One region of the Bradyrhizobium sp. BLXBL-01 genome, then DNA from elsewhere that is predicted to be linked to it. Evidence: predicted binding sites of a transcription regulator. Region 1 holds the regulator's gene; each other region holds the start of a gene.

Evidence for each region. Region 1 encodes LexA, which represses DNA repair genes until DNA is damaged. Its sites were predicted from a motif close to TGTTCNNNNTGTGTTCNG; they were not measured.
Region 2: ACNJYA_RS00975 (YifB family Mg chelatase-like AAA ATPase) is a predicted target of LexA. The motif match lies at 5,971-5,988, and genes of this name have one in related genera.
Region 3: ACNJYA_RS18880 (single-stranded DNA-binding protein) is a predicted target of LexA. The motif match lies at 6,083-6,100, and genes of this name have one in related genera.
Region 4: ACNJYA_RS34640 (ribonuclease T2 family protein) is a predicted target of LexA. The motif match lies at 4,397-4,414, and genes of this name have one in related genera.

Annotation. Positions count from the first base shown of each region.
Region 1 covers NZ_CP182471.1:3,937,895-3,945,241, reverse strand. Annotated here, with positions in the region: gene ACNJYA_RS18295 (molybdopterin molybdotransferase MoeA) at 1-954, shown strand, start outside; gene lexA (transcriptional repressor LexA) at 1,131-1,832, shown strand; gene ACNJYA_RS18285 (hypothetical protein) at 2,208-2,642, shown strand; gene ACNJYA_RS18280 (ComEC/Rec2 family competence protein) at 2,768-5,047, opposite strand; gene ACNJYA_RS18275 (DUF2171 domain-containing protein) at 5,144-5,377, opposite strand; gene ACNJYA_RS18270 (YybH family protein) at 5,574-5,960, opposite strand; gene ACNJYA_RS18265 (glutamine--tRNA ligase/YqeY domain fusion protein) at 5,970-7,347, opposite strand, start outside.
Region 2 covers NZ_CP182471.1:205,584-212,930, reverse strand. Annotated here, with positions in the region: gene cpaB (Flp pilus assembly protein CpaB) at 253-1,074, shown strand; gene ACNJYA_RS01000 (type II and III secretion system protein family protein) at 1,085-2,602, shown strand; gene ACNJYA_RS00995 (CpaD family pilus assembly protein) at 2,654-3,385, shown strand; gene ACNJYA_RS00990 (AAA family ATPase) at 3,382-4,671, shown strand; gene ACNJYA_RS00985 (tetratricopeptide repeat protein) at 4,694-5,491, opposite strand; gene ACNJYA_RS00980 (PilZ domain-containing protein) at 5,572-5,817, opposite strand; gene ACNJYA_RS00975 (YifB family Mg chelatase-like AAA ATPase) at 6,046-7,347, shown strand, end outside.
Region 3 covers NZ_CP182471.1:4,060,256-4,067,602, forward strand. Annotated here, with positions in the region: gene uvrA (excinuclease ABC subunit UvrA) at 1-2,830, opposite strand, end outside; gene ACNJYA_RS18865 (outer membrane protein) at 3,102-3,854, opposite strand; gene ACNJYA_RS18870 (outer membrane protein) at 4,080-4,775, opposite strand; gene ACNJYA_RS18875 (outer membrane protein) at 5,017-5,817, opposite strand; gene ACNJYA_RS18880 (single-stranded DNA-binding protein) at 6,256-6,750, shown strand; gene gyrA (DNA gyrase subunit A) at 7,107-7,347, shown strand, end outside.
Region 4 covers NZ_CP182471.1:7,479,691-7,487,037, forward strand. Annotated here, with positions in the region: gene ACNJYA_RS34610 (MarR family winged helix-turn-helix transcriptional regulator) at 1-490, shown strand, start outside; gene ACNJYA_RS34615 (response regulator) at 487-1,218, shown strand; gene ACNJYA_RS34620 (ATP-binding protein) at 1,237-2,625, shown strand; gene ACNJYA_RS34625 (DUF3617 domain-containing protein) at 2,814-3,344, opposite strand; gene ACNJYA_RS34630 (hypothetical protein) at 3,390-3,698, opposite strand; gene ACNJYA_RS34635 (hypothetical protein) at 3,881-4,342, shown strand; gene ACNJYA_RS34640 (ribonuclease T2 family protein) at 4,460-5,152, shown strand; gene ACNJYA_RS34645 (23S rRNA (adenine(2030)-N(6))-methyltransferase RlmJ) at 5,281-6,141, shown strand; gene ACNJYA_RS34650 (cold-shock protein) at 6,408-6,623, shown strand; gene ACNJYA_RS34655 (outer membrane protein) at 6,695-7,318, opposite strand.

The DNA.
Region 1 (7,347 bases):
GGCCCCGGCGAAGCCGTGCGGATCTTCACCGGCGGCGTCGTTCCCGACGGCGCCGATGCCGTCGTGATCCAGGAGGACACAATTGCCGACGGCAAGCATGTCACGATCAAGGAAGCCGCAATTTGTGGCCGGCACATCCGCCCTGCGGGCGTCGACTTCCGCGAAGGCGACGTGCTGCTGCGCAAGGGAATCCGTCTCACCGAGCGCGATCTCGCCCTCGCCGCCGGAATGAATCATCCTTATCTCGGCGTTATCCGCCGCCCGAGGGTCGCGATTCTCGCCACCGGCGACGAGCTGGTCATGCCGGGCACCGCGCCTGGTCCCGGTCAGATCGTCTATTCCAATGGCTATGCCCTGCACGCCCTTGCCCGCAGCGAGGGCGCCGAGACCATCGACCTCGGAATTGCCGCCGATACGCTGGAGTCCACGTCCGCCGGCATCCGCCGCGCGCGCGAGAGCGGTGCCGACATCCTGGTCACGACCGGCGGTGCGTCGGTCGGCGACCACGATCTGGTCCAGCAGGCGCTCAAGGGCGAAGGCATCGAGATGGCGTTCTGGAAGATCGCGATCCGGCCCGGCAAGCCGATGATGCATGGTCGCCTCGGCGCGATGCGCGTGATCGGCCTGCCCGGCAATCCCGTGTCGTCATACGTGTGCGCCTTCCTGTTCATGGTGCCCTTGATTCGGGCCCTGTCGGGCGGTTCAGTGATTCATCATCAGCGCGAGCGCGCCGTGCTGGGCCGCGACCTCGGCGCCAACGATCAGCGCGAGGATTATCTGCGTGCGCGGCTGGAGGTGCGCGACGACGGCACGCGCGTCGCCCTTCCCGTCAGCCATCAGGACTCCTCCCTGCTTGCGAATCTCTCTGCGGCACAGGTACTTCTCGTGCGCGCACCGTTCGCGCCGAAGGCCGAGGCCGGCACACCTTGCGAGGTGCTGCGGCTGCCCGTCTGAGCTGCTGAGCCACACGCATTCCGCGAGTTCGGCCGCGTTCACCATAAATTAAGCAGTTGCGGAACACATATCGAACATATAGTGTCCGTTCATGATTTGTTTCGAGGATGTAGCGGCTTATTGCCGACTTCATCGTCTCGGAATCGAACGACATCAACCGGGGGACTTTGGTCGAGATGTTGACGCGCAAACAATACGAGCTTCTGCGGTTCATCAGCGAACGTCTGAAGGAAAGCGGCGTGCCGCCGTCCTTCGACGAGATGAAGGATGCGCTCGACCTGCGCTCGAAGTCAGGCATTCATCGCCTGATCACTGCGCTTGAGGAGCGCGGCTTCATTCGCCGCCTGCCCAACCGCGCCCGTGCCATCGAGGTGATCAAGCTGCCCGAGCTCCAGGCCGCAGCCGGCAATCGCCGCGGCTTCACCCCGAGCGTCATCGAGGGCAATCTCGGCAAGGTGCGCGCGAGCTCCAGCCCGCCCGCGGATGAGGGCGAGCGCCCCGTCGCGGTGCCCGTGATGGGCCGCATCGCGGCCGGCACGCCGATCGAGGCGCTGCAGACCCGCAGCCACACCATCAGCGTCCCGCCGGACATGCTCGGCTCCGGCGAGCACTACGCGCTCGAGGTGCGCGGCGATTCGATGGTCGAGGCCGGCATCCTCGACGGCGACATGGCGCTGATCCAGCGCAACGAGACCGCCAATACCGGCGACATTGTGGTGGCGCTGATCGACGACGAGGAGGCCACGCTCAAGCGCTTCCGCCGCCGCGGCGCCTCGATCGCGCTCGAGCCCGCCAATGCCGCCTACGAGGTCCGCATTCTTCCGCCGAACCGCGTGAAGATCCAGGGCAAGCTGATCGGGCTTTACCGGAAGTACTGATACCGGAAGTAAGCGCTACGCGCGCTTCGATCGTCGATCCAAGATTGGAGCGGATACTTGTCCGCTCCGGCTGGATGGTCTTTCTGGTTCTGCGCTGACTGTTCGGCGCCTCTTCCCGCGCGACACTCGCCCATGCGGACACGCGGCCATTTCGCTCCGCCGGTAGAGTTGTGCCGACAGCGCCGATAGTGCGGGCCAAATGCAAGGACGCGAGGTTTGTTCCTATCGAATCCGGGAAAGATAATGTGATCGCGTGCTGCGGATGCGAGCCGCAGATTTGCCCATAACCGAGCAGAGCGTTGGAGGCTTCCACTCTGATAGAGGCCTGCGCCTCGAAAGAGACGCGGGTCGCTATCCCAGTATGAGGAGCACCCGATGTGTGACTATAGCCTGCATGCCGTCGCGACGCGCCCCGCCGAAGTTGGCGAGACGATCGTCACGACAACCTTCCGCGGCACCTCGACGCGCGGCTTCGCCTCCGAAGCCGATCTCTCCGTCGCGGTCTGTCTGCTGCCGGGAACGGAGCTCGCTTTCGCCGATAACGTCCGCTACGACAACCGCTGGATCTGGACGCGCACCGTCAACTCCCGCGTCGGCAAGTTCGGCAAGATCGACCCGCACATTCCCGATCGCCATCATGACGCGATCGAATTTCCGGACGGCAAGTACGTGCTGGTGACGCAGCTCGTCGAAGGCCAGCGCGCGACCGTGCTGCAATTGCCGGTGACGCAGCAAGCCATCGAGCGCGAGCACAAGCCGCAGATCGTCGCCGACACGCGGCCCACGATCACGCGCCTGCCGATCGGCTGACGCGGTCGGCCCCGACCGAAAAGTCGAGGGCCAAATTCAAATGCCATCGCCGGCCGCGGCCGGCGAGATGGTATGGTTTGCGTCCTGCGGGATCCCGTCGGACCGGTTTTTCCCCGCATTGATCTTCAATCGTCGGCCTGCAAGTCGGCCTCCGATGGCGTTGCGTCCCGGTTGCGAGGCACGGCCGTCTTCGGCACGAGGCTGCCGTCGAAATCCCCCTCGCCGGCGCCGGCCGGCAGCCAAGGACGGCTTGCCCCTCTCGCCCTCACCGCCTGCACCGAAAAACCCTCTGCGCTTCGCGTCAGAGCCAGCGCGCCCTGACTGGCAAGACGCGCCCGATCGACCACCATCGCCGCGCAATCGGGCGGCGCGGGCCGCGCCGTCACCACCAACGCGGCGCGGCTGCAATCATCGGCCAGCGCGTCGATGCGCGTCGCCAACGCGATCAGCCGTCCGTCCGCGAGCGGCGCCACGCAACCGGACTCGTCACATGACACGCTGCTCGCCAACGAGGCGTTGCCGGCATCACGCGGATCGGCATCGGCGGCCAGCCACTCCTTCAGCAGGAAGCTGTCCTTGCTGGCGCGGATCACTTGCAAGCGCCCATCCCCGCCCCGGACCGCGACGCTCGCGCCATCCCCGGCAATCAGGACATCAGGCTGGCGCATCGACAGCCCCCAGAGGATCGCCGCCAGCAGCACCAGGGCGCCGGACCAGCGCAAGGGCGTGCGCAACAGGCCCATCACGATGAGCCCGAGGCTCGCCGCGATCAGCGGCGCGATCCCGAACGCCGGAATGCGGCCGACGGCGCCCGGCAGGGCCGCCACCCAGCGCGCGACCAGGACCATCCACTCGATGCCGATTCCCATCAACCACCAGAACACGCCGTCGAGCCCGAAGGGGGCCGCGAGCAGCCCCAACAGCCCGGCCGGCATCACCAGCGCCGACACCACCGGCATGGCGCCGAGATTGGCGAGCACGCCGTATGGCGTCACGCGATGGAAGTGGAAGGCGGCGTATGGCGTGGTCGCGAGCCCCGCGATCAGCGAGGCCAGGAACAGCATCGCGATCTCGCGGCCGCCCCACAGCGCGATCCGCGCCGTCGCGGAATGATCGGGTGAGGCAAGCAGGTTCGGCATGCCGATCTGCACCAGCGCCACCAGCCCGAGCGTTGCCGCAAATGACATCTGGAAGCTCGGATGCACCAGCGCCTCGGGCGCGACCGCGAGCACGATCAGCGCCGCCACCGCCAGCGTGCGGAAGGTGATGGCGCGGCGGTCGACCATGACGGCGATCAGCACCACCGCCGTCATGAAAAACGATCGTTGCGTCGCGACCTCCGCGCCCGACAGCAACAGGTAGAACGCCGCCGCGACCAGCGCAGCGGCCGCCGACCATTTCTTGATGGCAAAGCCGGCCGCCAGCCCCGGGATCAAGGCCAGCAGCGCGCGCACCGCGAAGAAGACCACGCCGGCGACGACCGCCATGTGATAGCCGGAGATCGACAGCACATGGCCGAGCCCCGAGACGAACATGGCATCGTTGACCGGCGCGGTAATCGCATCGCGCCGCCCCGTGAGCAGCGCCGTTGCGATCGCCCGGTTGTCGCCTTCGAGCGTTGCGCGGATGCGCGCGTCGATTGCATCGCGCAGGCCCTGCATGAAGGCGGCGTAGCGCAGCCGCAGGCCGCCGGCATCCGGCGGCCTGGACGCCGTGATCGCGCCCATCACGAAGCCGGAGGCACCGATGCTCTGGAAGAACATGTCGCGCGAGAAATCATAGCTGCCGGGCCGCACCGGCGAGATCGGCGGCAGCAGCCGCGCCTTCAATTGCACGAAGCTGCCGACTTCGGGCGCCGTGCCCTTGCGCACCGAGAGGCGGACGCGCTCGAGCTTGACGTCGCCGCGCTGCGCCTCCATCGCGCTGACGCGCAGCACGAAGCGATCGGTACGCTCGCGAATGTCGCGCGCTTCCACGAAGCCCGACAGCGACACCGAATAAAGCGGCTTGGCGAGCACGGGATGGGCGACGCGCGCCGTCTTCCAGGTCGCCATGGCAAATCCGGCGGCGACCGCCGCGATCATGATGGCAGGAGCAAACAGCCGGCTCCGCCGGAGCAACACCGCGCCGAGCATCAGCGCGATGGCCGTCGCGGCAACCACCCACAGCACCGGCTCATGATCGGCGGCGAAATAAAGCGCGATGCCGCCGCCAAAGGCGACGGGCACCCACGGCAACAGCCGGCCTGGCCCGGCCTCGGCGCGCGCCCACTGGCGCAGCATTTCGACGATGGCCGGCCAGATGCCAAACCCCGCCGGCGCAAAGCCGCCGGCCGGGGCGGCGCGGCCGACCGGCCACGTCCCGGCAACTCCCTGGGAGCGTCCTGGCCGCCCCGGCTCCGCCATTCCCCTGCACCTTGCGATACGCGACGGGTGCGGAGGCTACCGGACCGTGCGGCTGCGCGAATAGCGGTACAGATCGGGAACGGGCGACGGAGCGCCCTACTTTTCCTCTTCCATCGTCACGGCGACGTCCGCCTTGGCGGACAGCCGCACCTTGTTGCCTTCAACATCGGCAACGAGGCCCTTGTCGATGAAATGATGGTGGCCCTTGTGGCTGCCCTCGCCGCTGTCCTTCCTGGTCAGCTTGATGCGGTTGCCCTCTACCCTGTCGACGGTGCCGACATGGACACCGTCGGCGCCGATGACTTCCATATGCTCTGCGATGTTCTGCATGGCGGGATCCTTGGTTGGGATCGCGGCCAACGCGGCAGGCGCGCGTTCGTTTCAATCGTCATTCCGGGGCGCGACGGAGTCGCGAGCTATGATGCGCAATTGCGCATCTGAGATTCCATAACCACCATCGTGAGTATGGATTCCGGGCTCGCGCCGAGTGGCGCGCCCCGGAATGACGACACTGATGGAACGACCGTTAAATCAGCGGCGCCTGCGACGAGGCGTGGTGATTGACGATCTTCCAGTCGCCTTCCTCGCGGATGATGACCCAGCTCATCTTGACGACGAGGTCGTCCCGCTCGCCGGCGAGATCGAACGTGATGATCGCGGCCATGTTGATCAGGTCAGGGCCGGCCTGCGCGGCGTACACGTCGGAGAAGGTCGCGCTCGGCCTGCGCCAGCGCGGCAGGCCGTTGAAATAATCGGCAACGCCGTCCCTGCCCCGATAGAGTTTTGGGTTCGAGCCGAAGAAGAACGCGTTCCTCGCATAGAGCGAGGACAGCGCGGCCGCATCGAGCGTCGCGAAGCCGGCGCACCATTTCGCGATGATGGCGGAAACGATGGCGTCGGCTTCGCTGCTCATGCCCTCGCCTCAGCCCTTCGCGACTTCCTTGGCGAACGTATCGCGCAAGCCGATCGTGCGCGAGAACACCGGCTTGCCCGGCGTCGAGTCCTTGTCGCGGACGAAATAGCCCTGGCGCTCGAACTGCATCGGCTCGGTCGAATTGCTCTCGGCAACGGACGCCTCGACCCGCGCATCGGCGAGGATCTCGAGCGAGTTCGGGTTGAGATCGGCCGCGAAATTCGAGGCGTCCGGACTCGGATTGGCGAACAGCTGGTTGTAGATGCGGATCTCCGCCGGCTTGGACGTCGCCGCCGGCAGCCAGTGCATGGTCGCCTTGACCTTGCGGCCGTCGGGCGCGTTGCCGCCCTTGGTCGCGGGATCATAGGTGCAGCGCAGCTCCACCACCTCGCCCTGGTCGTTCTTGATCACGCCGGTGCACTTGACGAAATAGGCGTAACGCAGCCGCACCTCGTTGCCCGGCGACAGGCGGAAGAACTTCTTCGGCGGGTTCTCCATGAAATCGTCCTGCTCGATATAGAGCTCGCGGCCGAACGTGATCTTCCGCGTGCCGGCGCTAGCGTCGTCCGGATGATTGATCGCCTCGAGCTCCTCGGTCTGTTCTTCCGGATAATTCTCGATCACGACCTTGAGCGGCCTCAAGACTGCCATGCGCCGCTGCGCCGTGCGGTTCAGCTCCTCGCGGATGCAGAACTCCAGCATGCCGACATCGACGACGCTGTTTGCCTTGGCGACGCCGATGCGCTTGACGAATTCGCGCAATGCGGCCGGCGGCACGCCGCGGCGGCGCATGCCCGCCATGGTCGGCATGCGCGGATCGTCCCAGCCGGCGACATGACCCTCGCGGACGAGCTGCGTCAGCACGCGCTTGGACAGCAGCGTGTAGGTCAGGTTGAGGCGCGCAAACTCGTACTGGTGCGGCTTGGACGGCACCGGCAGCTTCTCGATGAACCAGTCGTAGAGCGGCCGGTGGTCCTCGAACTCCAGCGTGCAGATCGAATGCGTGATGCCTTCAATCGCGTCCGACTGGCCGTGGGCATAGTCGTAGCTCGGATAAATGCACCATGCGTTGCCGGTGCGCGGATGGTGCGCATGCAGGATGCGGTACAGCACGGGGTCGCGCAGGTTGATGTTGCCCGCGGCCATGTCGATCTTGGCCCGCAGCACACGCGCGCCGTTGGGGAATTCGCCGGCCTTCATGCGGCGGAACAGGTCGAGATTCTCCTCCACCGAGCGGTCGCGGAACGGCGAGTTCTTGCCGGGCTCGGTCAGCGTGCCGCGCGAGAGGCGGATCTCCTCCTGGGTCTGGTCATCGACATAAGCGAGGCCGTCGCGGATCAGCTGCTCCGCCCATTCATACAGGCGGTCGAAATAGTCCGAGGCGAAA
Region 2 (7,347 bases), 3.7 Mb from region 1:
CCACCTCGCGCGCTAACGACGTATTCACCATGACGCCCCCGCGCCTCGCGCAAGCGCGTGCTCCGACATGCGTGAAACTACGGGGCCGTTGGCCGGCTCAATAACGCCGCGTTCACCATCTGCCGAAAACCAGCATCGCGGCCAGCGATCACGTTCGGCCTCGCAACACCCCTTATACTTTTGCTGCCTACTCATCGACGCGGGGGAACACGCCAGGTGCGGTTCGAGTGCCCCGCGTAAGAGTAGAAGCGTATGAATACCGCACGCATTGTCGTTCTCGTCATCGCTCTCGGCGCCGGCGGCGTCGCTGCATATCTGGCGAGCGGCTACCAGAATCCGCCCGCGGCCACCCTTCCCGTCGCCGAGAAGCTGCCGACGGTCGAGGTCCTCATCGCCAAGAACGACATCCAGCTCGGCCAGGCCGTGAAGCCCGAGGACCTGCAATGGCAGGCCTGGCCCGCGGCGACCGCCAGCAGCGCCTTCATCCGCCGCGACAGCAGGCCGGAGGCCCGGACCCAGATCGCAGGCTCGATCGCGCGCGTGCCGCTGATGCAGGGCGAGCCGATCCGCGAGCAGAAGCTGGTCAAGGCCGAAGGCTCCGGCTTCATGGCCGCGATCCTGCCGTCCGGGATGCGCGCCGTCTCCACCGAGATTTCAGCCGAAACCGGCGCCGGCGGCTTCATCCTGCCGAATGACCGCGTCGACATCGTCCTGACCCGCCGGCTGAAGAATCCGGACGGCGGCAACAGCAACGGTCCGACCGGCGGCAACGACCTCATCCTGTCGGAGGTCATTCTCACCAACATCCGCGTGCTCGCGATCGACCAGGCCCCGAAGGAAAAGGAGGGCCAGAACGCGGTCGTCGGCAAGACGGTCACGCTCGAGCTCCGGCCCGACCAGATCGCCACGCTTTCAGCCGCACGGCAGGGCGGCACTCTGACACTCGCACTGCGCAGCATCGTCGATGCCAACGCAGTCGACGGCACGCCCGAGGACCAGGCGATCAAGCGCCCGGGCGGCGTGAACGTGATCCGTTACGGCGTCCAGGCACGGCAACTGACGTCGCAGAAGTGATGGGGACAGCATGAACTACGGGGGTGATCGGACGGGCCTGCGCATTCGGGGGAAGCGCGCGCGCTCGGTCCTGACGGGGACGATCTTGATGCTGGGGCTGCTCGCGGCTCACGGCGTCGTCAGTGCCGCGGAGGCGCCGGTCGGCGACCAGGCGCCGATGCAGGCGTCGGATCTCAGCGTATCGTCGGTCGGGACGAGCGCACCGGCGCGGTCGCGCTTTCTGTCGCTCGGCATCGGCAAGTCCGTCGTCATCGACCTGCCGCGCGAGGTCAAGGACGTGCTGGTGGCCGATCCCAAGATCGCCAATGCGGTGATCCGCTCGGCCCAGCGCGCCTATATCATCGGCGGCCAGGTCGGCCAGACCAACGTCGTGTTCTTCGCCGCCGACGGCCAGCAGGTCGCCTCCTATGACATCGCGGTGAAGCGCGACCTCAACGGCATGCGTGCGGCGCTGCGGCAGTCCCTGCCCGGCGTCCAGATCGAAGGCGTCGGCGACAGCGTGATGCTGACCGGCTCGGTGTCGAGCCCGGTCGAGGCCCAGCAGGCCGGCGACGTCGCCGCAAAGCTCGTCGGCGGTTCGGACAAGGTCGTCAACAACATCGTTGTGCGCGGCCGCGATCAGGTCATGCTCAAGGTCGTGGTCGGCGAAGTCCGCCGCGACATCGTCAAGCAGCTCGGTGTCGATCTCAGCGCCAGCCTGAACGCCGGCACCGCCGTGGTGAATTTCAACAATTCCAACCCGTTCTCGGTCTCCGGCGGGCCGATCGTCGGCAGCAATGGGCTCGGCGTCACCGGGCTCGCCAAGGGCGTCGCCACCGTCAACGCGACGATGCGGGCGATGGAGAGCGCCGGTGTCATGCGCACGCTGGCCGAGCCGAGCCTGACCGCGATCTCGGGCGAATCCGCCACTTTCGTCGCCGGCGGTGAATTTCCGATTCCCGGAGGCTATGCCTGCGATCCGGTCACACACGTCTGCACCACCCAGGTCACCTACAAGAAGTTCGGCATCTCCCTGAATTTCACCCCGGTCGTGCTCAGCGAAGGCCGCATCAGCCTGCGCGTGATGACCGAGGTCTCGGAGCTGTCGAACACCAACTCGATCACGTTGACGCAGGCCGTGTCCGGGAACTCGACCAACTCGATCACCATTCCTTCGGTGCAGACCCGCCGCGCCGAAACGACGCTGGAAATTCCGTCGGGCGGCTCGATGGCGATGGCCGGCCTGATCCAGCAGCAGACCAAGCAGGCGATCAACGGACTGCCTGGTGTCGACCAAGTGCCGATCATCGGCGCGCTGTTCCGCAGCCAGGACTTCGTCAACAACGAGACCGAGCTGATGGTGATCGTGACGCCCTATGTGGTGCGCGCGGTCGCCCAGAAGGAATTGTCGCGGCCCGACGACGGCTTCGCGCCGGCCTCGGACGCGCAGAGGGCGCTGCTCGGCCGGGTCAACCGCCTCTACGGCGTCGCGAGCCGCGTCGATCCGGTCGCCGGCACGCCCGGTGATTTCGGCTTCATCATCGACTGAGACGAACGGTTTGGGGACCGGGCAAGACACGGGGCAAGAGGGGATCAGGCGATGACGAAGACGAGAGCCGATCGACGTCGCAGCGTAAGCATCGCGCTGGCACTGACGGGGTTGTCCGTCATGCTGGGCGCCTGCAACGCCACCGAGATCGTCACCCAGACGGTGCCGACCGATTATCGCCAGCGCCACCCGATTGCGGTGCAGGAAGGCAAGAAGTCGATCGTGATCTTCGTCGGCAAGAGCAGAGGCGGCCTCTCGGCGGCGCAGCATGCGGACGTCGCGGGCATCGCACGGGACTGGGTGCGCGAAGGCACCGGCTCCGTCGTCGTCGACGTGCCCGTCGACACCGCCAATTCGCGCGCGGCGTCCGCGACCTATCACGAGATCCGCTCGGTGCTCACGTCCGGCGGCGTGCCGACGCGCGCCATCGTCCAGCGTCCCTATCGTCCTGATGATCCCGGGCTGCTGCCCACCATCCGCCTCAGCTATTCGAAGATCACCGCGGTCGCCGGCCCCTGCGGGCTGTGGCCGGAAGACGTCGGGCCCAACATCCTCGATCCCGGCTACAACGAGAATCGGCCCTATTTCAATCTGGGCTGCGCCAGCCAGCGCAATCTCGCGGCGATGATCGACAACCCGGCCGATCTCGAGCAGCCTCGCGCCGAGACGCCCGCCTATACCGCACGGCGCGACATCGCGTTCGAGCGCTATCGCAAGGGCACGACGACGACCACCACCTATCCCGAATCCGACAAGGCCAAACTCAGCGACACCGGCAGATGACAGCCATCCACGACGAAGACGCGGACGATCCGCAGCATCCCGAGGAACATATCGCGCCGGTTCCTCGCATTTCGGTGCAAGCCTTTTGCGAGACCGAGCAGACGCTCAACGCGGTGACGGCGGCTGGCCAGGATCGCCGGCTCGCCAAGGCCCACCTCAGCGCCAAGGACGGCGGCCTTGCCGCGGCGATCGAAGCCTATGAATCGATGCCGACGCCGAACGTGATCGTCATCGAGTCCGACGGCACGCGCGACATCCTCGAGGGACTGGACGATCTCGCCGGCGTCTGCGATCCCGGCACCCGCGTGGTCGTGATCGGCAGCCCCAGCGACACCGCGCCCTATCGCGAGCTGGTGCGCCGCGGCGTCAACGACTACGTGGTCGGACCGGTCGAGACGCTCGACGTGGTCCGCTCGATCTGCAGCCTGTTCTCGGCCTCCGAGGCCATCATCACCGGCCGCGTCATCGCGGTGGTCGGCGCCAAGGGCGGCGTCGGCGCGTCCACGGTCGCGCATAATCTGGCCTGGACCATCGCCCGCGACCTCTCGCTCGATTCCGTCGTGATCGATCTCGACCTCGCCTTCGGCACCGCGGGCCTCGACTACAACCAGGATCCGGTGCAGGGCATCGCCAATGCGGTGCTGTCGCAGGACCGGCCGGACACGGCGCTGATGGAACGCCTGCTCGCCAAATGCACCGATCGCCTCAGCCTGTTGGCGGCGCCCGCCACGCTCGACCGCGTCTACGATTTCGGAGCCGAAGCCTTTGACGCGGTGTTCGACACGCTGCGCATGACGACGCCCTGCATCGTGCTCGACGTTCCCCATCAATGGTCCGGCTGGACCCGCCGCGCGCTGGTGAACGCCGACGACATCGTGATCGTGACCGAGCCCGATCTCGCCAACCTGCGCAACACCAAGAACATGCTGAGCGTGCTGAAGGCGGCGCGACCGAACGACCGGCCGCCGCTGTATTGCATCAATCAAGTCGGCATGCCCAAGCGCGCGGAGATCGAGGTCAAGGCCTTCGCCAAGACCATGGAGAGCCAGCCGATCGCGGTGATCCCATTCGATTCGAAACTGTTCTCGACCGCGGCCAATAATGGCCAGATGATCGCGGAGGTCTCCAGGAGCCACCGCACCACCGTTCTGTTCCAGAACATGGCGAACCGCCTCGCCGGCCGCGGCGAGGTGAAGAAGCCGAAGCGCTCGCTGCTCGAGCCGCTGCTGAAGAAGCTGAAGGGCAAGTCGGGACGGAGCTCGGCCCCGCATCGCAAGGCGTCGTAGGCGTCACAGCAGAAGGGGCGGACTACCTGTCCGCCCGCTGCTGCTTCTTCGCCAGCAGCTGCTTGAGCGCCGCGACCTTGGCCGCGGCCTGGTCCGGCGGCAAATCTGCCTTCACGAGGATTTCGGCCTCGGCCTCGCGACCCTGCAATCCCAGCACGAGCGCCAGATTGGCGCGGACCCGCGCATAGTTCTGATTGCGCTGATAGGCGCGGCCGAGCACCTGTTCGGCCTTCGACAGGTTGTTTTGCAACATATAGGACAGGCCGAGATTGGACAGCACGGTCGGCTCGTTCGGCACGATCTTCAACGCCGCGGCGTAATATTGCTGCGCTTCCTCGTTGCGGCCGAGCTGATCGAGCACTGCGCCCTGCGCCGACAGGATGCGCCAATCGGGATCCTCAGGGCTATGCGCCCGGCCGAGGACGTCGAAGGCCTGCTGGAAATTGCCGTTGTCGGCGAGCGCACGTCCATAGCCGGCGAGCAGCGACTTGTTGCCGGGATGGGCGAGCACGGCCTGCTCGAGCACCGCGACCGCCTGCGCACGCTGGCCGCTGTCGCGCAGCGCCTTGCCGTATTCGATGGCAATTGCGGGATCGCCGGGCTTGGCGCGATAGCGCTCGCGAAGTGCGTCCATCTCCGGCCTGGCGTCGGCCCTGGTGTCAGACTTGGCGCCGTCCTTGGCGGCGGACTCCTTCTTGCCGCCGAGCGCGCCGGTGACGTCCTCGATGCCGGTGGTCTGACAGCCGCCGAGGGCAAGGATCAGGACGGCAGAACACAGATATCTCGCCGGGGGAAAAGCGAGGGACGAACGCTTGGACATACTCTGATCACTCGGCAACTGATCAGAGATGCTTACCGATTAACGCTAAAGTCCCGTTAAGGAGGCAGGCCCGTCGAAGTTCAGTCGACGAATTCGGCACCGAATTCGCAGCCGATGCGCCAGCGCAGGCGGCATTGGCGGGAATAATCGGGCGCGAAGATGATGGTGAATTGCGGCGGCACTTCCAAAAATTCCGCCACCACTTTCACGCCGCCATCCGAAATGTCCGTGATCGTGCAATCCCGCGGCAGCGAGCCCGCGCCAAAATGGATTTTGGCGAGACGGCTGCACACCCGACGTTCGCTTCTCCGGCGATTTGCAAGCATTTGAACTCTTCACCCGTTAGACCACGGCCCATCCCGCAGGCCTAGCAGTAGCGGACATTCGTTGGAATGTGCTGAGGAGAGCCGACCGCATTCGAGACGTAGTTTCCGCGGCGCGTTTACGCCCGGTTAGGATTTGACCGCGGGCCAGAGGATTGTTCCCGTATTGTTCTTGCGGAGACGGCCGCGCTCTGCTACCCCTAATTGCAGGACAGGGCAGGCTGGTTCGGCATGGTTCAGCGGGTTTCCACCGTCGCCTTTGAGGGGATCGAGGCCCGCGCGGTCGACGTGCAGGTGCAGGTCGCGCCTGGCCTGCCGGCCTTCGCCATCGTCGGCCTGCCGGACAAGGCGGTGTCGGAGGCGCGCGAGCGGGTGCGCTCGGCGCTGATCGCCTCGGGGCTGGCGCTGCCGGCACGGCGGATCATCGTCAATCTGGCCCCGGCCGACCTGCCCAAGGAGGGCAGCCATTACGACCTCCCGATCGCGCTCGGGCTGATGGCGGCGATCGGTGCGATCCCGCCGGATGCGCTGACCGGATTCACCGTGCTCGGCGAGCTCGGCCTCGACGGCTCGATCGCACCCGTGGCCGGCGTCCTCCCCGCCGCGATCGGCGCCAATATGCGCGAGGAAGGGCTGATCTGCCCGGCGTCCTGCGGCTCCGAAGCGGCGTGGGCGAGCCCGGACATTCAGATCATTGCGGCGAGTTCGCTGATCCAGATCGCCAACCATTTCAAAGGCACGCAGGTGCTGTCGCGGCCGACGCCGAAGGTGCACGAGCCCGCCGCCTCGACGCTCGACCTGCGCGACATCAAGGGCCAGGAAAGCGCCAAGCGCGCGCTGGAGATCGCGGCCGCCGGCGGACATCATCTGCTCATGATCGGCGCGCCGGGCGCGGGCAAATCGATGCTGGCGGCGCGCCTGCCCTCGATCCTGCCGCCGCTGTCGCCAAGCGAGCTGCTCGAGGTCTCGATGATCGCCTCCGTCGCCGGCGAGATCGAAGGCGGCGCGCTGACGGCACGGCGCCCGTTCCGCTCGCCGCATCATTCCGCCAGCATGGCCGCCCTCACCGGCGGCGGCGCGCGCGCCAAGCCCGGCGAGATCTCGCTGGCGCATCAAGGCGTGCTGTTCCTCGACGAATTGCCCGAGTTCGATCCGCGCGTGCTGGATTCGCTGCGCCAGCCGCTGGAAAACGGAGAGGTCGCGGTGTCGCGCGCCAATCACCGCGTCACCTACCCTGCCCGCTTCATGCTGGTCGCGGCGATGAATCCCTGCCGCTGCGGCAATGCGTTCGAGCCCGGCTATGCCTGCAAGCGCGGCCGCATCGACCGCTGCTCCGCCGATTACCAGGCGCGCATCTCCGGTCCCCTGATGGACCGCATCGATCTGCGCATCGAAGTGCCGGCGGTGACCGCCGCCGACCTGATCCTGCCGCCGCCGGCGGAAGGATCGGCCGAGGTCGCTGCCCGCGTGGCGGCGGCGCGCGACATCCAGCTGGCGCGCTATGCGAACGCAGGCCTGCCCCATGTCCGCACC
Region 3 (7,347 bases), 120 kb from region 1:
CTTCGGGGCCCAAGTCGATGACCCAGTCGGCGGTCTTGATGACTTCGAGATTGTGCTCGATGACGACGACGGTGTTGCCCTGGGCGACCAGCTCGTGCAGCACTTCCAGGAGCTTCTTGACGTCGTGGAAGTGCAGGCCGGTGGTGGGCTCGTCCAGGATGTAAAGCGTGCGGCCGGTGGCGCGTTTTGACAATTCCTTTGCCAGCTTGACGCGTTGCGCTTCACCGCCCGAGAGGGTCGTCGCCTGCTGGCCGACATGGATGTAATCGAGCCCGACGCGGTGCAATGTCTGAAAAGTCTCCCGGACGCGCGGCACCGCCTTGAAGAACTCGGCGGCTTCCTCGACGGTCATGTCGAGCACGTCGGCGATGCTCTTGCCCTTGAACAGCACCTCCAGCGTCTCGCGGTTGTAGCGCTTGCCCTTGCAGACGTCGCAGGTGACGTAGACGTCGGGCAGGAAGTGCATCTCGATCTTGATGACGCCGTCGCCCTGGCAGGCTTCGCAGCGGCCGCCCTTGACGTTGAAGGAGAAGCGGCCGGGCTCGTAGCCGCGCGCCTTCGCTTCCGGCAGGCCGGCGAACCATTCGCGGATCGGCGTGAAGGCGCCGGTGTAGGTCGCAGGATTCGAGCGCGGGGTGCGGCCGATCGGCGACTGGTCGATGTCGATGATCTTGTCGATGTGCTCGAGGCCCTCGATGCGGTCGTGCGGGGCGGCGCCCTCGCTGGCGTTGTTGAGCTTGCGGGCGATGGCGCGGTAGAGCGTATCGATCAGCAGCGTCGACTTGCCGCCGCCGGAGACGCCGGTGACGCAGGTGAACAGGCCGAGCGGAATCTCCGCCGTGACGTTCTTGAGGTTATTGCCGCGCGCGTTCACCACCTTGATGGTGCGGCGGTGGTTCGGCGGACGCCGCTCCGGCACCTCGACCTCGAGCTCGCCGGTGAGGTACTTGCCAGTCAGCGATTTCGGGTTGCGCATGATCTCGGCGGGCGTGCCTTCGGCGACGATGTTGCCGCCATGCATGCCGGCGCCGGGGCCGATGTCGAGCACGTAGTCGGCGAGCCGAATGGCGTCCTCGTCATGCTCGACCACGACCACGGTGTTGCCGAGGTCGCGCAGCCGCTTCAGCGTATCGAGTAGGCGGGCATTATCGCGCTGATGCAGGCCGATCGAGGGCTCGTCCAGCACGTAGAGCACGCCCGTGAGCCCCGAGCCGATCTGCGAGGCCAGGCGGATGCGCTGGCTTTCGCCGCCGGACAGCGTACCGGAGGAGCGGGATAGCGTCAGATAATTGAGGCCGACGTCGAGCAGGAAGGTGAGGCGCTCGCGGATCTCCTTCAGGATGCGGCCCGCGATCTCGTTCTGCTGCGCGTTCAGCGCCTCCGGCACGGTCTCGAACCATGCGCCGGCGCCCTTCACGGACAGCTCCGAGATTTCGCCGATATGCTTGCCGCCGACCTTGACGCAGAGCGCCTCGGGCTTGAGTCGAAAGCCTTTGCAACCCTCGCAGGGCACGTCGTGGAAGTATTTCGCCAGCTCCTCGCGCGCCCACTCGCTCTCGGTCTCGCGGTAGCGGCGGTTGATGTTGGTGATGACGCCCTCGAACGGCTTCTTGGTGTCGTAGGAGCGCACCCCGTCCTCGTAGGAGAACTTGATCTCGTCCTCGCCCGAGCCGTAGAGGATCGCGTTTTGCGTCTTCTTCGGCAGGTCCTTCCACTTGGTGTCGAGTGTGAATTTGTAGTGCTTGCCGAGCGCGGTCAGCGTCTGCACGTAATAGGGCGATGACGATTTGGCCCAGGGCGCGATCGCGCCCTTGCGCAGCGTCAGATCCTTCTCGGGGATGACGAGGTCCTCGTCGACATGCTGCTCGACGCCGAGGCCGCCGCAGGCGGGGCAGGCGCCGTAGGGGTTGTTGAAGGAGAACAGGCGCGGCTCGATCTCGGGGATGGTGAAGCCGGAGACCGGGCAGGCGAACTTTTCCGAGAACAGGATGCGCTCGGGGCCGCTCTTGTCGTGGATCTTTGCGGTCTTCTTCTTCTCCTCCGCAGGGGCAGCCGCCGCTGGCGCATCGGCGAACTCGACGACGGCGAGGCCTTCGGCGAGCTTCAGCGCAGTCTCGAAGCTCTCGGCGAGGCGCTGGCCGATATCGGCGCGCACCACGATGCGGTCGACCACGACGTCGATGTCGTGCGGGAACTTCTTGTCGAGGCTCGGGGCTTCCGCCAGCTCATAGAAGGTGCCGTCGATCTTGACGCGCTGGAAGCCCTTCTTGAGCCATTCGGCGAGCTCCTTCTTGTACTCGCCCTTGCGGCCGCGCACGACGGGGGCGAGCAGATAGAGGCGGGTGCCCTCCGGCAGCGCCAGCACGCGGTCGACCATCTGCGAGACGGTCTGGCTCTCGATCGGCAGGCCCGTGGCCGGCGAATAGGGCACGCCGACGCGCGCCCAAAGCAGGCGCATGTAGTCGTAGATCTCGGTAACGGTGCCGACGGTGGAACGCGGGTTCTTCGACGTCGTCTTCTGCTCGATCGAGATCGCCGGCGACAGGCCGTCGATCTGGTCGACGTCGGGCTTCTGCATCATCTCCAGGAACTGGCGGGCATAGGCCGACAGCGATTCGACGTAGCGGCGCTGGCCCTCGGCATAGATGGTGTCGAAGGCGAGCGAGGATTTGCCGGAGCCGGATAGGCCGGTGAACACCACCAGCTTGTCGCGGGGAATCTCGACGTCGATATTCTTGAGGTTGTGCTCGCGCGCGCCGCGGATCGTAATTGCGCGCAGGCTCGAGCCCGCGTTCTGTTGTTGGCGCTTCGCCCTGATCACTTCGTCCATCCCAGAGGTCCTCGAGGAATCCAAAGACGCGCGATCGCGCCAATGCAAAAGGCGCGCTTCGCCCGGAACCGGGATCGGCGCCGATGGGTATGGCAGCGAACGTAGGAAGAACGGCGGCGGATTTCCAGTGGGAGTTGCGAATCGTCAACGGATTGTTGGCGCGCTGGCGGCATCTGGCAGCAGGAGCGCTGCGGAACCCCTGTCGGAACAGCCCGCCCAAAGCAAAAGGCCGGCGCGAGGCCGGCCTTTCGTGACGATGTGACTTGGAAGATCAGTACTTCGCGACGACCGGGCCGCCGAAGGTGTAGTTGAGGCGAACGGTGCCCATGTCGACATCCTGCTTGATGCGGTCGGTCCGGTCGTTGATGCCAAGCACCGTGAAATTGACGTTGCGGCCGCCCATGAACAAGTGGTCGTATTCGATCGCAACGGACCAGTTCGGTGCGAAACCGAATTCGATGCCGGTGCCGACTGCGCCGCCCCAGCGCGTCTCGCTCGCGCTATCGAAGACCACGCCGCCGAGAAGGCCGTCATACTTGGCGTGCGTGACCGCGGCGCCGCCCTTCACGTACCAGAGCACGTTATTCCAGGCGTAGCCGACCTGGCCGGTGAACAGGCCGAGGGCATCGATTCTGGTCTGATTGACCACGGGTGCGAAAGCGGCGAGCGGGCTCGCGTTCGATCCCTTCAGGTTGGCCCAGTCGCCTTGGGCTTCAAGGCCGAACACCCAGTTAGCCGACTGCCAACGATAACCGACCTGGCCGCCGACGAGACCGCCGGTCGCGTTGTGACAGCCTTCGGACACGACCGGGATTGCCACACCGAGCACGGCATTGAGATCCCAGCAATTGCGGCTCGATGCACCGCCGCCGTTGATGCCGAGGTAGAAGCCGCTCCAGTTGTACACCGCGATCGGCGCCACCGGAGCCTTGGCGTAGGGGCGGGCCGCCAAATCGGCCGCCGAGGCCGGTGCCAACGCGCTGAGTGCGAACAAACTGGCCGAAGCCAGCAAAAGCTTCTTCATATCCATTCCCCACTTCCGTTTCTCATTCCGGTCTTCCGGAGAGCGGAAGAGCAGCGGACCTCATGACTCAAGTAACGTCATTGCTTTACACCATTGAAGCCAAAAGTTGTGTCACCCGGCCGCCACATCCGTCCGAAAACGCGAACGAACGGGGCGGCCGCAACAAATACAAAAAGGCCGGCGCGAGGCCGGCCTTTCGTAACGCGGGTGCGTCAGAGACGAAGCTTAGTACTTCGCGACGACCGGGCCACCGAAGTGATAGTTCACGCCGACCTGCACGGTGTGAAGGTTGAGCGTGCCGGTGTTCACCGGAGCGCCGATACCCGAGAAGTAGGTCTCGCCGCCCAGGCTGCGATAGAGATACTCGCCCTTGACCGACCACTGCGGCGCGAAGAATGCCTCGACGCCAGCGCCGACCGTCCAACCGGAATGCCACTTGCTGTCCGAGACGCTTGCGAAGGGCGAGCTGACGGTGATCTTGTTGTCGATCCAGGCGTAGCCGCCCGTAGCGTAGAACAGCACGTTGTTGACGGCCCAACCGATACGGCCGCGCACAGTGCCGAGCGCATCAATGCGCGAGCTCGTGGTCACGGGAACGATAGCGCCGCCAAAGAGAACAGGGGTGGTCACCGAAGCATTGACATCAGCCCACGAGCCGTCGGCTTCCACGCCGAACACGACGTTGCCGGTCTGCCAGTTATAGCCGCCGGTGCCGCCGACGAAGCCACCCTTCATCCGCGGGTCGCCGGAACCGTTCTCCCAAGCGCCGCCGCCGACGATACCGAGGTAGAAGCCGGTCCAGTTGTAGACCGAGGCCACAGCCACCGGAGCCTTGGTGTAGGGGCGGGCTGCCAGATCAGCAGCCGAAGCGGGGGCCGCAAGAGCGAATACACAGGCCGAAGCCAACAAAACCTTTTTCATTTTCAACTTAATCCCAGTCCCAGTTTCTGTTGTTGCCTTCCGTCGCGGAAGGGCATCGGACTCAACGGCCCAACTGACGCCGTGTTTACACCACCAAAGCCGCAAGTTGTGTCTCCGAAAAGCCACAACAGTCGAAAAGGTGATGGTTGCTGACTCATTTACGTCCAGGCATCGTGCCGCAAAAAAGAAGGGCCGGCGCAGCGGGCCGGCCCTTGCATTCACTCACAAAATCAGAGGGATATCAGTACCTCGCGATCAGCGGGCCGCCGAAGCGATAATTCAACCGGACCAGGCCGATATCGACATCCTGGCTGATGCGATCGCTCCCGAACACGGCGCCCGCAGGCGTCGTGAAACCGATTGTGCGGTCGCCGAGGAAGATGTGGTTGTACTCGACGCCGAGCGTCCAGTTCGGAGCAAATCCGAATTCCAGGCCGGCGCCAACGGTGCCGCCCCAGCGGGTCTCGCGAGCCGACGCCAGCAGCGTGCCGGCGCCCGGCGTGCCGGCCGCGGCATAAACGTCGTACTTGTCCCCGACCACGGCGCCGCCGCCCTTGACGTAGAACAAGACGTTGTTCCAGGCGTAACCGACCTGGCCGGTGATCAGGCCGAAAGCATCGATGCGCGAGCGGTTGCGGTCACCGGTGACCAAAGCGCTTCCAGGGAAGACGGTGCTGACGTTGTCGCCCGAGAAGTCAGCCCAGTTACCCTGGCCTTCGACGCCGAACACCCAACTGGCCGACTGCCAGCGATAGCCGATCTGGCCACCGACAGTGCCACCGGTCGCGTTGTGGCATCCTTCACCGACGAAGGTACCGGGAACGCCGGTGACGACGCCGGTGGTGTCGAGGAAGTCCCAGCACTTGTGGCTCGTGCCGCCGCCGCCGTTGATGCCGATGTAGAAGCCGCTCCAGTCGTAAATCGCAGCGACCGCCGGAGCGGGAGCCTTGGTGTAGGGCCGCGCGGCAAGATCTGCCGCGCCTGCCGGAGCCGACAGCCCCAATGCCAGTACACTGATTGCGCCAAATAGAACCTTATTCATTGCAGTCTCCCCAGTTACGTCCGCTTCACGAAAGTCCCCGAAGCGGCTGATCAGGCGCGACGCCCATATGAACCAATTCCGAGGCAAAGGTAGCCTAAGGAAAGGGCAGAGTCCGTCTCCGGAATGCCACACTCGCGGCTCAACTGAGGTGGAACAACTTGATGAATGTTAAGCGGTTTTCGTCGTTCACGGGAACCCAAAAAAGTTCCATCGGAGTGCTGCTCTTTTCGTTGGCGGCCGGCCGAATGTTTGCTCTACCGCTATAAAGAACAAATCTGGAACAGATCTGAGCGCGATGCTATATGTGGGGATAACCCTGGGGGTGGCAGGCTGAGCGGTGCCCGCAAGCGTATAGGGTCGCCTCGACGGGCGCAGAGAAACGCGGGCAGCGGGATTGGCCCCTTTGAAATTCAGTGGCATTCGGAGTGGAGAGCGGCGATGGCGGGAAGCGTCAACAAGGTCATTCTGGTTGGAAATCTCGGCAAGGATCCTGAAATCCGCCGCACCCAGGACGGGCGGCCGATCGCGAATTTGAGCATCGCGACGTCGGAGACCTGGCGCGACAAGAACACCGGCGAGCGCAAGGAGAAGACCGAGTGGCATCGCGTCGTGATCTTCTCTGAGCCGCTTTGCAAGGTCGTCGAACAGTATCTGAAGAAGGGCGCGAAGGTTTACATCGAGGGTGCGCTGCAGACCCGCAAATGGACCGACCAGAGCGGCGTCGAGAAGTACTCGACGGAGGTCGTGCTCCAGGGCTTCAACTCGACGCTGACGATGCTGGACGGCCGCGGTGGCGGCGGCGGAGGCGGCAGCTTCGCCGACGAGCCGGGCGGCGATTTCGGCTCCTCCGGACCCGTGAGCAGCGCGCCGCGCCGTCCGGTTGCCGCTGGCGGCGGTCGCAACAGCGACATGGACGACGACATCCCGTTCTGAGCGGGCGGACCGCTCGGCCCGGTGAGGCGGCGATTTCGATCGCGCTTCCCGCATCGGGTCAGCAAACCTTACTAATTGGCTGGGCGGGCTCGGATTTTCCGGGCCCGCTTCATGTTTGGGGTGAGGTCCGTTGCGCAGCGGAAAGCTGGCTGACGGGGCGCCGCTTCCCTGGTGTTCAGGCCGGCGTTGCGGGTGGTTCTGGAGGGTCGATTCCGTGGCCGTCCAGGGCGCGGCTCTGAGGCCGTAAGTTATTGGAAAAATAAGCGGAAAAAGCGCTTTCCGAGCGGCTGCCAGGGTGGTTATCCGACCCCGGATGCGCTATATGATTCCCAGACAAAACCTCACCGGATTCCCCCTTGGCTGACGACGACAACAAGCCCGGCGACCAGCCGGCGCACCCCTCGGACATTCGCCCCGTTTCCATCTACGAGGAGATGAAGAAGTCCTACCTCGATTACGCCATGAGCGTGATCGTGGCGCGTGCGCTGCCCGATGCGCGCGACGGGTTGAAGCCGGTGCACCGCCGCATCCTGTTCGCGATGAACAATCGCGGCGACACCCCGGACAAGAAGCACAAGAAGTCCGCCGGTGCCGTCG
Region 4 (7,347 bases), 3.5 Mb from region 1:
GGCCGCAGGTGACGGAGGCAATTTGCGCTGGGATATCATCGAGCTGCTGTTCTTCGCCTATCGCGATTTCGTCGGCGATCCCGACCAGGAGCTGGAGGCATTCGGCTTCGGCCGGGCCCATCACCGGGTCATGCACTTCGTCTACCGCTATCCCGGGCTGAAGGTCGCCGATCTGCTCGACGTCCTGCGCATCACAAAGCAGTCGCTCGGCCGGGTGCTGAAGCAGCTCCTGGACGAGGGCTATATCGTGCAGAAGACCGGCGACAATGACCGTCGCCAGCGCCTGCTCTACGCGACACCGAAGGGCGAGGCGCTGGTGCAGAAGCTCGCCGGACTGCAGACCACGCGGATCACCAGGGCGCTCGCCGAGATGGGGCCCCAGGATGCCGAGACGGTCAAGCGCTTCCTGCGCGCGATGATCGACCGCGACGATCCGGACAAGGTGCTCGAGACGATCTTCGCTTCCGTCAACCAAGACGCCAAGGAGTGACCGTGCCGCTCGCTGCCACGATCGCCCGCCCGCCGGTGCAACCGGCCGATGATGCCCCGCATCTCTTGCTGGTCGATGACGACCGCCGCATCCGCGACCTGCTCTCGCGCTTTCTTGCGAGTGAAGGCTACCGCGTCACCACCGCGGCGAGCGCCGGCGATGCGCGCTCGAAGCTCATGGGCCTGCATTTCGATCTCCTGATCCTCGACGTCATGATGCCCGGCGAGACCGGCTTCGACCTCGCCCGCTTCATCCGCACCTCGTCGTCGGTGCCGATCGTGATGCTGACGGCGCGCCACGAGGCGGAAGCCCGCATCGAGGGCTTGCAGATCGGCGCCGACGATTACGTGGCAAAGCCGTTCGAGCCGCGCGAGCTGGCGCTGCGCATCAACAACATCCTCAAGCGCGCCGCGCCGCCGCCGCAGGCCACGGCGGTCGAGAAGATCGCGTTCGGTCCCTATGTCTACCATCTCGAGCGCGGCGAATTGCGCCAGGGCGAGGAGGTCATCCACCTCACCGACCGCGAGCGCGAGATGCTGCGGATTCTCGCGGAGACGCCGGGCGAGACCGTGCCGCGCAGCGCGCTGACCGGCAACGGCAGCGTCAATGAGCGCGCCGTCGACGTGCAGATCAACCGCCTCCGGCGCAAGATCGAGACCGATCCTGCCAATCCGCTGTTCCTGCAGGCGGTGCGCGGCATCGGCTACCGGCTGGTGGCCTCGCCATAAACCAGTGAAGCGCGCCAGATGAGCACGATCGATACCGGCCTGACGCTTCTGAAGAGCGCCGCCGGCCGCGTCTCCGCCGCCAACGGCTGGATGGGCAACGCGTTCAAGGGCTGGATGCCGACCGGCCTCTACGCCCGCGCGCTCCTCATCATGATCGTGCCGATGGTGGTGCTGCAATCGGTCGTCGCCTTCGTGTTCATGGAGCGGCACTGGAACACGGTGACGCGACGCCTGTCGGCCGCGGTGGTGCAGGACATCGCCGCACTCATCGACGTCTACAAGGGCTATCCCCAGGACAAGGACCGCAACGAGATCCGCCGCATCGCGCAGCAGCGGCTCGGTCTGGTCGTCGATTTCCTGCCCGCCGGCGACATGCCGCCGCCGGGACCAAAACCGTTCTTCTCGCTGCTCGACCAGACGCTGTCGGTGCAGCTCGGCCGCCAGATCGGGCGATCGTTCTGGATCGATACGGTCGGCCGCTCTAACTTGGTCGAGATCCGCATCCAGCTCGACGATGCCGTGATGCGCGTGTTCGCGCAGCGCAGCGCCGCCTATGCCTCCAACTCGGAGATTTTCCTGTTCTGGATGGTCGGCACGTCCTCGATCCTGTTGATCGTGGCGGTGCTGTTCCTGCGCAACCAGATCAAGCCGATCCTGCGCCTTGCCGATGCCGCCGAGAGTTTCGGCAAGGGCCGCGAGGCGCCGAACTTCAGACCGCGCGGCGCGCGCGAGGTGCGGCGCGCGGCGGTCGCCTTCCTCGAAATGAAGTCGCGCATCGAGCGCACGATGGAGCAGCGCACCGCGATGCTCGCCGGGGTCAGCCACGATCTGCGCACCATCCTGACCCGCTTCAAGCTCGAGCTGGCCCTGATCGGCGACAATCCCGAGCTCGAGGGCATGCGCAAGGACGTCGACGAGATGTCGATGATGCTGGAGGATTACCTTGCGTTTGCGCGCGGCGATTCCGGCGAGCAGTCGCAACCGACCGACATGGCGCAGGCGCTCGAGGAGCTGCGCAGCGATGCCGAGCGCCACGGCCATACCGCGACCGTCGCCTTCAACGGTCTGCCCGTGGTGACGGTGAAGCCGGCCTCGTTCAAGCGCTGCCTCGCCAACCTCGTCACCAATGCAGCGCGCTACGGCAAGAACATCGCCATCACCGGCCAGCGCGATCACCGTTATTTGACGGTCACCGTCGATGACGACGGCCCGGGCATACCCGCGCACTTGCGCGAAGAGGTGTTCAAGCCGTTCCTGCGGCTGGACAACGCCCGCAACCAGGACGAAGGCGGCACCGGCCTGGGGCTCGCGATCGCCCGCGACATCGCCCGCTCGCATGGCGGCGACATCACGCTGGGGGACAGCCCGATGGGGGGATTGAGAGCGAGCGTGCGGATTCCGGTGTAGGCTTTCTTACCTCTCCCCGCTTGCGGGGAGAGGTCGAATGCGATCGCAGATCGAATTCGGGTGAGGGGGTACAGGTCCCTTGACGACCGCACGTGTGGAGAGAGGCCCCTCACCCCAACCCTCTCCCCGTAAGAACGGGGCGAGGGAGCGCACCGATTTTCGGACTACTGTCTCGCGACCATCTGACCCTACTTCGGCAGCAGCGCCTTCAGCTTGTCCATGTCGCGCGTGTTCATCTTGAAGCCGCCGGGCATGACGATGTCGCCGGGTTTCTGATCCGGCTTGCAGGCCCCGAGCCATTTGGCTTGCAGCGTCGTGGTGCTATCGCGCCCGGCCGTGCCGGCGACGCCGCCTTGCGCATGCGAGGTCGTCTTCACCGTGTAGGCCGAGTTGAAATCGCCGGTGATCTCCGCATGCGAGGTCGTGCTGACGCCGGCGACGCTGCACTCGGAATCGCTGACATAGCCGGTCGCAGTCTTCTTGATCTCCTGCTTGGCGCAGATCTGCTTGGCCATCGGGGAGACGTTATTGCTCATCTCCTTGTCGACGGTCTCGTCGGTGCAGTGCTGCATGGTCATCTCGGGCACCGGCGAGCCTGATGTGACCAGCTTCATCTCCCAAAGACCGGGTTTGCGTACCGGCAGGTCGTCGGCGCTGGCGCCGCCTGCCGACAACGCGAGGCAGAGCGTCGAGCCGAGCAAAGCGAATTTGCGCGTCATGTCGAAGGCTCCCGGCTGAGAGAAGTGCGGCGCTACGACAGCACCTCAGTAGAGCGTGCGGATCGGCCGATCGGCGGCGCCATAGGGCACCCAGCGGCAGGCGAACGAGATGTAGCCGCCCTCATAGGCCTGCACGCCCAGGAATTTCGCGACCTTGCCGTAGCGGGCGCAGTGATCGACCGCGACCTGACGCGCATCGACCTGGGTCGCCATCGAATAGGCGATGATGCCGCCGGTGTCGTTGCCCTTGAACGGCGGCACCGGAGCAAAGATGTCGGCGCGCGCCGACTGGCTCGCCATCATGCCCGAGACAACCAGGCTGGCAAGAAGGCCCGCGGCCGCAATGATTCGCATTCCCGTCACTCCAATTGGCTGGCGCCAGTTTACGGTGCCGGGAGGGGCGTGAAAAGAACCGAACCCTGTTGGCCGCGACATCTTGGTCAAGTCCTGGCGAAGTGTTGCCGCGCTGCACTTGACCTCCCCCAACCTTCGCGGCACCGTCCGACCTTCGCAAGAGCCAGCTGTCCGGATTGACCATGCGCGCCCCCTCCCAGAAATCGCTCCGCTTTGCCGCCGTGCTCGGCCTCATGTTGGGAGCGCTGTCGCTCGGCGAGGCCAGGGCCGCCAATCCGCTCGAGCTGAATTTCTGGCTGAGCGGGCCGCGCTATGACGGCGCCGTGGCCGATTGCGACAGGGCGCTGCCGACGATCGCCACCCAATTCTGGGAAAAGGAAAGCGGGTTCTGGAATTCCCCGTTGAAGATCACCGGCTTCTCCGCCGTTCGCGAGGTCGCGTTCCGCCCCTGGCAGTCCGACAACATTCCGCGCCGCTATTGCACCGCTGACGCCATGCTCACCGACGGCAAGGTACGCAAGGTGCATTTCTCGCTCATTGAGGATGGCGGCTTCGCCGGCTACGGCAACGGCGTCGAGTGGTGCGTGGTCGGCGTCGACCGCAACTGGGCCTACAATCCGGCCTGCCGCGCCGCCAAGCCCTGACCCGAAGCGGCTGATTAGGGCTGATCAGCCGGCCGACGACTGCCGCCCCAATTTTGTTCTTGAAATGTTCCCATCGCCTGCTAGGCTGTGCGCACAGTCTAGTTGAGGGGCGTCGCCATGTTTCACTCCCGATTGCGTTCGTTGTCCCGTCTGATGATCTCGCTGACCCTCGCAACTGGGTTGGCCACCCTCGCCGGCGGTGCGAAGGCGCAGGACAAGCGGCAGAACGCACCCGGCGAGTTCGATTTCTATGTGCTGTCGCTGTCGTGGTCGCCCTCGTTCTGCGAGGAAGCAGCCGAACGCGGCGGCCGGTCCCAGATGCAATGCGGCGGCCGGCCCTACGCGTTCGTGGTGCATGGGCTGTGGCCGCAATACGAGAACGGTTTTCCGGAATATTGCCAGCGGCCGGCGCCGCGCCTGAACCGCAACATCGTCTCCTCGATGCTCGACCTGATGCCGGCGCCGGGCCTGATCTTCAACGAGTGGGACAAGCACGGCACCTGTTCCGGGCTCGAGGGCCGCAGCTATTTCGAGATGATCCGCAAGGCGCGCGCCGCGATCAAGATTCCGACCGAGTATCTCGATCTGTCACAACCCAAGACCGTCGCGCCGGCGGACGTCGAGGAGGCCTTCATCAAGGCCAATCCGGGTCTCAGTAATGCCGCCGTCTCGGTCACCTGCAACCGGACACGGCTGTCCGAGGTCCGCATCTGCCTCAGCAAGGACCTGCAATTCCGCGCCTGCGACGAGATCGAGCGCCGCGCCTGCCGCCGCGACCAGGTGACGATGCCGCCGATCAGGGGCGGGTAGGCCCGTCATTGCGAGGAGCCCTTGCGACGAAGCAATCCAGACGGCCTTCGCGGAAAGATTCTGGATTGCTTCGCTGCGCTCGCAATGACAAGGGGATGGGATCGCGCCAGACAACGTAGTCCTATCCCATGAACTACCGCCACGCCTTCCACGCCGGCAGCTTCGCCGATGTCATCAAGCACATCGTGCTGGCGCGCATCCTCACTTATCTGCAGGACAAGCCGGCAGCGTTCCGCGTCATCGACACCCATGCCGGCGCCGGCCTCTATGATCTCGACAGCGACGAGGCGCGCCGCGGCGGCGAATGGCTGACCGGCATCGCGCGGCTGCTGCAGGCGCGCCTGTCGAACGAGAGCGCGGCGCTGACGAAGCCCTATCTCGACATCGTCCGCGCCTTCAATCCGAAGGGCGAGCTCAAGATCTATCCGGGCTCGCCGTTGATCGCGCGCGGCCTGCTCCGGCCGCAGGACCGGCTCGTCGCCTGCGAGCTCGAGCCGAAGGCACGGAAAGCGCTGATCGACGCGCTGCGCCGCGACGAGCAGGCCCGCGTGGTCGATCTCGACGGCTGGGTGGCGCTGCCGGCTTTCGTGCCGCCGAAGGAGCGGCGCGGCCTCGTGCTGATCGATCCGCCCTTCGAGGCCAAGGACGAGTTCGAGCGGCTCGGCGACGTCTTCTCGGCGGCGTTCGCGAAATGGCCGACCGGTATCTACGTAATCTGGTATCCCGCCAAGAACCGGCGCGCCACCGACACGCTGGCGCAAACCGTGGCGCGGCTCGCAGCTGCAGCAAAGCCGACCGGAAAATGCCTGCGCCTCGAATTCAGCGTCGCGCCGCAAGCCGACAGCGCCGCCCTCACTTCCACCGGGCTCCTGATCGTCAACCCGCCCTACACGCTGCACGGCGAGCTCAAGACCATTCTGCCGGAGCTGGAAATACCGCTCGGCCAGGGCGGGGCTGCCAGATTCCGACTGGAGGTACCCAAGCCTTAACGTCAGGCCGTAACACTCCGGCATTCTTGGGAAAAATATGCAGGACCGGTAGTCAATCTGCAAAGAACCGTATTATGCTATTTCCGTGACTGGCTTTACGTTCCGCTTCCGCGAATGGTTGCGGCGGAGTGAAGGCCCTAAGAAAGATCCCGCCGGACCGATCAGGTCCGTCCAAGGGATGGCCAGCTCCCGGGCTCCGTATGGCCCGGTCATGTCGCGACGTGAGTCTGCGTCGCGGCGGAGGAGCAATGAGGGGGAGTTTCCCGATGGCCATGACGGGAACGGTCAAGTTCTTCAACGGCGAGCGCGGCTACGGCTTCATCAAGCCTGACGACGGCGGTCGCGATGTCTTCGTTCACATCACCGCTGTGGAGCGGGCGGGACTGAAGGACCTTGCCGAAGGACAGCGTATTACTTTCGAAGTCGAACCGGACAAGAAGGGGAAGGGACCAAAGGCGGTCAATCTTGTGATCCTCTCCTAGCGAGCCTGGCGCGAAAAAAATCCCGGCCGCGAGCGGCCGGGAGGCTGGTCCGGTATTTTCTTCTTTGGATGTCAGAAGCGATAGTTCACGCCTGCGCGGACAACGCTGGCGCTATAGCCGTTTGATACGCCCGTAATTGCGAACTGGCTGGTCGACAGATCGATGTAGAGATATTCGAGCTTGGCGCTCCAGTTCGGCGTGAGGCCGACTTCCGCACCGGCACCGATGGTCCAGCCGGCGGTGGTGTGCGACTCCGTCCAGCCGAAGGTCTGCGCCCGCAGCTCGCCGAAGGCGAGCCCGGCGGTGCCGTAGAACAGCACGTTGTTGAACGCATAGCCGGCGCGGCCGCGCAGGGTGCCGAACCATGGGTTGGAGAATTTCCACGGCGCAAAGGTGTCGTCGGCGCCGACGGCCTGGATGTCGCCCTCGACACCGAACACCCACGGGCCGTTCTGGAAATTGTAGCCGGCCTGCACACCGCCGACGAAGCCGGACGGCTTGGTGGGGTTGTTGTCGACCGAGCCCCATTGATAGCCGATGTTGCCGCCGAGATAGGGACCTGCCCAGCTATAGGCATTGAGCGGCTGATTGACGGTATAGGGCGCACGCTGCCCGTAATTGAGATCGGCGGCCTCTGCCGAAGCTGTCCAGCCGGCTGCAACCAACGCGGCTGCGCCCACAACGAGCCTCTTCATCACTCACTCCAACGCAACTGTCGCAACCG